One region of the Hymenobacter tibetensis genome, then DNA from elsewhere that is predicted to be linked to it. Evidence: riboswitches for the same ligand, from Rfam matches in the RefSeq annotation. Region 1 holds a riboswitch; the other holds the start of a gene.
What was found. Region 1 has a riboswitch for S-adenosylmethionine ahead of metH (methionine synthase). Riboswitches for the same ligand answer to the same signal wherever they lie in the genome.

Region 1 (4,112 bases):
AGTACGTGGCCCGCAGCCCCACGCCCGCCGTAGCAGCGGCTACCGTAGAGGCCGCAACGGCTTCCGCTACGTTGGTAGGCGGCTTGAGGCGCATCGGGGTTGGCTTGGGAGGCCGTGTGCCCGGTACTATACCAATCACGCCGACTGATTTACTTGAAACGAGTGCTACGGACGACTTGGCGGCCACTAGCGGCTTGGCTGACGCTGGTAAGGAGGTGTAGAGGTAGCGGCGCGGAATAGCGTCCAACTCGTTTTGAGCTAGTGCTGGTGGCGAGGTAGTATTTTGGGGTGGTAGCTGCCACGCTAGCATTGCCCGGGTAGACCACCTCACTTGGTAATAGTCTACCCGCAGCGAATAGTAGCGGCCCGCCGTGAGTTTTCTCTGCACCGTGTACCGCGTCGCCTGCTGGTCGGTCCAGGAGTCCAGCACGTTGCGGCCGCCAAGCCACACGCGCATGCCATCATCGGTAGCCATGTGAAACGTGTAAACGCCCGTCACGGGGGCGTAGACATAGCCAGTCCAGCGCACTGAAAAAAACTCGCCCGGCACTCCCGGCCCCGGCGATACAAAACGGTTGCCATCCGGCCCGAGCGTCCAGTCAAAGTTGATGGCAGGATCGGTGCGGGTAAGCACCAGCTTCTCGAAGTTCTTGCCTTCGTAATACTGCCCGCGCAGGCCATTGCCCAGGAGGGGCGGTGTCTGCTGAGCCCAGAGCGGGCCAACCAGTAGCAGCAAGCAGCTTAGTATACAGGCTTCTCGGAGAAAGGTGGGCAGTGGCATAGCACTAGTCTGAATAGCTTGGTTAGGGCTAGGTTGGGACGACGCGAAGACAAGGTGCCGAAAAAACGCTTGCCCAGAAATGATATTCAACGAGTTACGTGGCTGAAATCAACCAACGAGCAAGCTCAGTCTACAGCTAGCAGGGGAACCAGCCGTTTCCTTACTGTAAAACAGCAAATAAAGGCCGAATGCGCGGCCCGAAGGAGGTAAGTTGAAATTCCTACTTTCCTGCTGTATCTTCGCGGTGTTACTTATCCAGAAAGACCGAGGGATTGGGCCCTACGACGTCTTGGCAACCTGAGTAAAACAAGGTGCCAACTCCCATTTCGTCTTGTTTTTAATTCGACGGAAGAAGATAAGTACGGAACCTGCGCCCGCAGATTTCTCTTTCTGGATGAGCTAGTTCAACACTGCATTCCGAAGGAGAAACTATGAAAACGCACTGTCCCGACTCCCCCCTTTACGACATCCTGCAACAGCGCATTCTTGTGCTCGACGGAGCCATGGGCACCATGATTCAGCGGCATCCGCTGGAGGAGGTTGACTTTCGGGGCACTCGTTTCGCTGACCATCCCAAGCCACTGCGGGGCAACAACGACTTGCTCAGCCTGACCCGGCCCGATATCATTAAAGGCATCCACGCCGAGTATTTTGCGGCCGGGGCCGATATGGTGGAAACCAACACGTTCAGCGGCACCACCATTGCGCAGGCCGACTATGCGCTGGAGCATATTGTGTACGAGCTGAATTACGAATCAGCGCGCTTAGCCAAAGAAGCCGCCGACGAGTTTACGGCGCAGAACCCAGCTAAGCCCCGCTTCGTGGCCGGCGCTATTGGGCCCACCAACCGTACCGCTTCCCTTTCGCCGGACGTGAACCGCCCTGGCTTCCGCGCCGTGACCTTCGACGAGTTGGCTACCGCCTACCACGAGCAGGTGCGCGGCCTCATTGACGGCGGCTCCGACGCGTTGCTCATCGAAACCATCTTCGACACGCTCAACGCCAAGGCGGCTCTCTACGCGGTGCAGAAGTTCTTCGATGAAGGCGGCCGCGTGGTGCCCGTCATGATTTCGGGCACCATCACTGATGCTTCCGGCCGCACGCTGTCGGGGCAGACGGTAGAGGCGTTCTGGAACTCTATCCGCCACTTGCCGCTGCTAAGCGTGGGCCTGAACTGCGCCCTCGGCGCCGACCAGCTCAAGGTGTACGTGAAGGAATTGAGCCGCATTGCCGACGTGCACATTTCGGCTTACCCGAACGCCGGCCTCCCGAACGCCTTTGGTGGCTACGACGAGTCGGCGCAGGAGTTTGCGGGGGTGGTGGAAAGCTACCTCTCCGACCGGCTCGTGACGGTGGTAGGCGGCTGCTGCGGCACTACGCCCCAGCACATTGCCGAGCTGGCAAAGCTGGCTGATAAGTACGAGCCGCGCCCCTTGCCGGAAGTGGTGCCCGCCACGCGCCTGAGCGGCTTGGAGCCGTTCGGCATCACCCAAGAAAGCCTGTTCGTGAACGTAGGCGAGCGGTGCAACGTGACGGGTAGCCGCGCGTTTGCCCGCCTTATCCGGACGGGGGCCTACGAGCAAGCCTTGCAAGTGGCCCGCGACCAAGTGGAAGGCGGCGCCCAAATCATCGACGTGAACATGGACGAGGGCATGCTGGACTCCGAGCAGGCCATGACCACGTTCCTGAACCTGATTGCCTCCGAGCCCGACATTTCGCGGGTGCCGGTGATGATAGATTCCTCGAAGTGGAGCGTGTTGGAAGCCGGCCTGAAGTGCGTGCAGGGCAAGAGCATTGTAAACTCTATTTCGCTGAAGGAAGGCGAGGAAGTGTTCAAGGAGCGCGCCCGCACGGTCCGCCAGTACGGCGCGGCCATGGTGGTAATGGCGTTCGATGAAAACGGCCAGGCCGACTCGTATGAGAAGCGCATCGAAATCTGTAAGCGCAGCTACGACATCCTAGTAAATGAGGTCGGCTTCCCGGCCGAGGACATCATCTTCGACCCCAACATTCTGACGGTGGGCACTGGTATGGAGGAACACCGCAACTACGCGCTGGACTTCATCGAGGCCGTTCGTTGGATCAAGCAGAACCTGCCCGGCGCCCTCACCAGCGGCGGCGTCAGCAACATCAGCTTCTCGTACCGCGGCAACGACGTCGTGCGCGAAGCCATGCACTCCGCCTTCCTCTACCACGCCATCCGGGCCGGCCTCGACATGGGCATTGTAAACCCGAGTCAGCTGGCCGTGTACGATGAAGTGCCGAAGGATCTGCTGGAGTTGTGCGAGGATGTGCTGCTCAACCGCCGCCCCGATGCCACGGAGCGCCTCGTGGACTTTGCCGAAACGGTGAAGCAGAAAGACAAAGTGGAAGTGGTAGCCGATGCCTGGCGCAGCCTGCCTGTGCAGGAACGCCTACAGCACGCCCTAGTGCGCGGCATCACCGAGTTCATCGACCAAGATACCGAAGAGGTACGCCAGCAAGTAGGCCGGCCACTCGAGGTAATTGAAGGGCCGCTGATGTCGGGTATGAACGTGGTAGGTGACCTGTTTGGCGCCGGCAAAATGTTCTTGCCACAGGTGGTGAAATCGGCGCGGGTGATGAAAAAAGCCGTGGCGTATCTGGAGCCCTACCTGCTAGCCGACAAGCAAGGCTCGGAGCGCCAAACGGCCGGTAAGATCCTGCTAGCCACCGTGAAAGGCGACGTGCACGACATCGGGAAGAACATTGTAGGCGTAGTACTGGCCTGCAACAACTTCGATATTGTGGACTTGGGCGTGATGGTGCCGTTGGAGCGGATTCTGGATGAAGCCGTGAAGCAGGAAGTGGACGTTATCGGGCTCAGCGGCCTGATTACGCCTAGCCTCGACGAAATGGTGTACGTGGCGCAGGAAATGGAGCGACGCGGCTTGAAAACGCCGCTGCTCATTGGCGGCGCCACTACGTCGCGCTTGCACGCAGCCGTGAAGATTGCGCCAAGCTATTCCGGCCCCATTGTGCACGTCAACGACGCCTCGCGGAGTGTGGGTGTGGCAGCTGGCTTGCTGGGTTCAGGCCAAGACGAATATGCCCGCACCGTGCGCGAGGAATACCGCCAGCTGCGGGAAGACTACGCCGGCCGCCAGCGCGACAAAAACTACCTCACCATTGAAGCCGCGCGTGAGAATGGCTTCAAGGCGGATTGGGAAACCACCCCAATTGTCAAGCCGACGTTCTTAGGCACGAAAGCTCTGGAAGATTATGACTTAGCCGAGCTGGCGACCTATATCGACTGGACGCCGTTCTTCCAGACGTGGGAACTGAAAGGCCGCTACCCTCGCATCCTCACCGA
Region 2 (4,112 bases), 2.2 Mb from region 1:
TGGAACTGGGTGTTTTTCGTGAACGTGCCGGTAGCCATCGTAACGGCTTTTCTGGTGTCGATACTAGTGAAAGACCCGCCGGCGATGGTGAAGGAGAAAGCCGCGAAGTGGGCTGGTGGGCTCAAGGTTGACTATATCGGGCTCAGCTTGCTGGCAGTAGGTCTTAGTGCGCTGCAATATGTACTGAGCCGCGGCGAAAGGGAAGAATGGTTCAGCTCGGGCTCCATTACGGCGCTATCCGTGGTGGCTGCCATAGCATTGGTAACCGGAGTTATATGGGAGCTGCGCTCCAAAGATCCTGTCATCGACCTGAAACTGCTCCGGCACCGCAACTTCGCGGCGGCAGTGCTAGTGATGTTTGCGGTGGGTGCGGTGCTGTTTAGTAGCTCCACGCAACTCCCCTTGTTTCTGCAAAACCTGTTGGGCTACACCGCCGTGAAAAGCGGATTGGCTATTTCGCCGGGCGGGGCGTCGGTACTGCTGCTGATGCCGGTAGTGGGGGTGCTGTCGGGTAAGGTACAAGCGCGCTGGATGATCTTGTTCGGCTTGATCATCAGCACCCTTGCGCTGTTCAACTACGCCCATGTACTCAGCTCCGACATCGACTTTGCGAGTGTAGCTAAGGCCCGCGTGTATCAAAGTATGGGCTTGGCTTTCCTGTTTGTGCCCATCAGTGTAGCCGCCTACGTGGGCATTGCCAAAAACAAAACCAACCAGGCGGCTACGCTCATCAACCTGGCGCAGTCGTTGGGTGGCAGCTTCGGCATTGCCGCTATTACCACCCTGATTGCCCGCCGCGCGCAGTTCCACCAAAGCCGCATCATCGACAGCCTCAACTTCTCGAATCCCAATTATGAAGCAGGCGTGCAAAGCTTAGCTTCCACCCAAGCCACCGTTGGTGGTAGCCTAGCCGAAGCAACGGAGCGCGCCCAAGCCACTATATATGGTGCCGTGCAGCTGCAGGCCAACATCCTGTCCTATATCGATTCCTTTTATCTGCTGGGATTCGCTTGCTTGCTATCGATACCGCTCGTGTTTATGATGCGCGCCAACAAACCCGGCCAAGACGGACAGGCCGGCGCCGCGGGGTAGGAGGTAAGCAGGTAGTTATTCTAGATAAGCCTGTAAGGCCACTCCATTTTCAACTTCAACTATGTACTTGTGAATGCGCGAAGGCTGGACTTACCTTTGCGGCACCAATTCTTTACCGACGAAGGATTGTTTTTATACAGAGGCGCTGAGAGACAGGCTCTAAGACGCGCCGGCAACCCCCGCTACCCGCGGAACGGTGCCAACCGAAGGCCAGCGGATTCACTCTCTGGCTATATAAAAACAAGTTGCCGTGCCTCATTCACTGAACACCCCGCTTTTTCTACTTGCTACTTCATTCGCTGCGCCTGCGGGCCGCGGGTGGGTTTGTTGTGGCGTGGGTTGTTGTTGCTGAGCGATACACAAAAGTTGATTTCTAGGGTTTGCCGTCGCATGGTGCTGCGTCCTGCGCCCATAGGCACCTAATCAGTCCTGCTTCCAATTACTTTTTCCTTATCTGGTCTAAGCCTAACGGGCTGCGTATAACGCGGGCATTACGTCCGCACTACCAGCCACTTGGTGCATCCACAACCAGGTTTACTCAACGGGTGAGCGTGCATTAGCGCGTGCCTACACAACTTTTTATGCTTAAAAAATCATTGGAACTACTGCGGCTCGAAGCTGCCGAAACTGGTTCCCACACGCTTAAACGAAGTCTGAATGGCTTCAACCTGATTACCATTGGTATCGGGGTAATTATTGGGGCGGGCTTGTTCTCGCTCACCGGTATTGCCGCCGCCAACAACACCGGCCCAGCCGTGACGCTCTCGTTTGTAGTGGCCGCCGTAGGTTGTGCGTTTTCGGCCCTCTGCTACGCCGAGTTTGCCTCTATGGTACCCGTGTCGGGGTCGGCTTACACCTATGCCTATGCTACGATGGGCGAGCTGTTTGCCTGGATAATTGGGTGGGACTTGGTGCTCGAATACTCGGTTGGGGCGGCTACGGTGGCCATTAGCTGGTCGCAATACCTGGTGAAGTTTCTGGCCAAGTACAACCTGCACATTCCGGCGCAACTAGTCATGTCGCCCTTCGAAACAGCCACGCTGGCCGATGGCACGTCGGTGCACGGTTTCGTGAACGTGCCGGCCATGCTGATTGTGCTGGCTATTACAGCTATTATCATTCGCGGAACGTCAGGGTCGGCGTGGTTTAATGCGTTGGTCGTCACGCTGAAAGTATCGGTGGTGCTGGTGTTCATTGCCCTAGGCTGGCAGTACATCGACCCGGCCAACTATCAACCGTATATCCCCGAGAATACCGGGACGTTTGGAGAGTTTGGACTAAGTGGCATTCTGCGCGGAGCGGGTGTTATCTTCTTCGTGTTTATTGGCTTCGACATCGTGGCGACTATGGCGCAGGAAACCAAGAACCCGCAGCGCAATATGCCCATCGGCATTATCGGGTCCCTGCTGATTTGCACCGTGCTATTTGTGCTTTTCGGACACGTAATGACCGGTTTGGCTAACTACACTGAGTTCAAGAACAGCGCCGCACCGGTGGCTATTGCCATCGAGAAAACGCCGTATGCTTGGCTATCGGCCGCCGTTATTCTGGCTATCATTATCGGCTACACCTCGGTTATTTTGGTGGATTTGTTGGGGCAGAGCCGGGTGTTTTTCTCGATGGCCAAGGATGGCTTGCTGCCGCCAGTGTTTGGTAAGATTCACCCCACGTTCCGTACGCCGCTGCAATCCAACCTGCTGCTCGGCTTATTCATTGCCCTGTTTGCGGGCTTCGTGCCGATTTCAGTAGTAGGCGAAATGACCAGTATTGGTACGCTGCTGGCCTTCGTGATGGTGTGCTTGGGCATCCTGATTATGCGCAAGAAAGAGCCGAACGCGCCGCGTGGTTTCCGCACGCCGTGGGTGCCCGTGGTACCTATTCTCGGCATCCTGACTTGCTTGGTAATGATGGTGTCGTTGCCGTGGGAAACGTGGTTGCGGCTAGGGGTATGGCTGGCTATTGGCCTAGCTATCTACTATGGCTACGGCAAGAAGCACAGCAAACTGCGGCAGCAAAGTGAGCTGCCTGCACAAGAAGTATAGCACGTACATTATTGAAAATACAAACGCCCCGACCAGTGCTGGTCGGGGCGTTTGTGTTTATAGAAGAGCGGCCAAAGGTTGCGCTAGAAAAACACCTTGCGCAGTGCCCACAAGCTCCAGACAATCACCATCAACCCTACGCCCACAAACATCCACCGAACGGGGATGCGGCCAGCGAGGCGGGCTGCTATGGGCGAAGCGGCAACGCCACCCACAATCAAGCCCAGGATAATCTGCCAGTGCGAAATGCCCAGCGTGGCGAAGAACGTAACGGCGCTGGCAAACGTGACGAAGAACTCGGTGACGCTCACCGACCCGATGACGTACTGCGGTGTGCGGCCCCCGGCAATGAGGGTGCTCGTCACGAGGGGGCCCCAGCCGCCGCCGCCAAACGAATCGAGGAAGCCGCCAGCCGCGGCCAGTACACCTAGCTTCTTGTGCTTTTTGCGCGCACTCGGCTTGGAAAAGGCCTTGGAAATAATGCGGATACCTAGCAGCAGCAGATACACCGCCAAAAACGGCTTCACGTACTTCGCATATTCCTCACCAAACGTAGCCAGCAGGTAGGCCCCCGTGATGGCGCCCAGAACGCCCGGAATCAGCAACACCTTGAACAGCTTCTTGTTGACGTTGCCGAAGCGGTAGTGATGATAACCGGATGCGCCGCTAGCAAACATTTCGGCGGTATGAATACTCGCGCTGACCGCAGCCGGCGAGATGTTCAAACTCATCAAACTGATGGCCGTCACCACCCCGTAGCCCATGCCCAATAGCCCATCAACAATCTGCGCCCCAAAGCCGATGGCGACGAAAATGTAGAACGTATCGGCGTTGCTTGCTACCTCCCACGCCTGCTGCCAGGTGACGTAGTAGGAGATGATGTTGATAATAATAATGGCCATGAACGCCAGCAGCGACATGGTAGCCCGGCGGCGCCACATAGCCGCCGCCGGCGACTCGTAGGCCGGGCCGCCGGTT

Region 2: another riboswitch for S-adenosylmethionine. It lies ahead of MTX78_RS09065 (amino acid permease); the one in region 1 lies ahead of metH (methionine synthase).

What each region holds. Positions count from the first base shown of each region.
Region 1 is NZ_CP094669.1:46,269-50,380, forward strand. It holds gene MTX78_RS00215 (PA14 domain-containing protein) at 1-736, opposite strand, end outside; SAM riboswitch class I at 1,030-1,143, shown strand; gene metH (methionine synthase) at 1,213-4,112, shown strand, end outside.
Region 2 is NZ_CP094669.1:2,281,856-2,285,967, forward strand. It holds gene MTX78_RS09060 (DHA2 family efflux MFS transporter permease subunit) at 1-1,092, shown strand, start outside; SAM riboswitch class I at 1,222-1,333, shown strand; gene MTX78_RS09065 (amino acid permease) at 1,674-3,134, shown strand; gene MTX78_RS25345 (TSUP family transporter) at 3,218-4,112, opposite strand, start outside.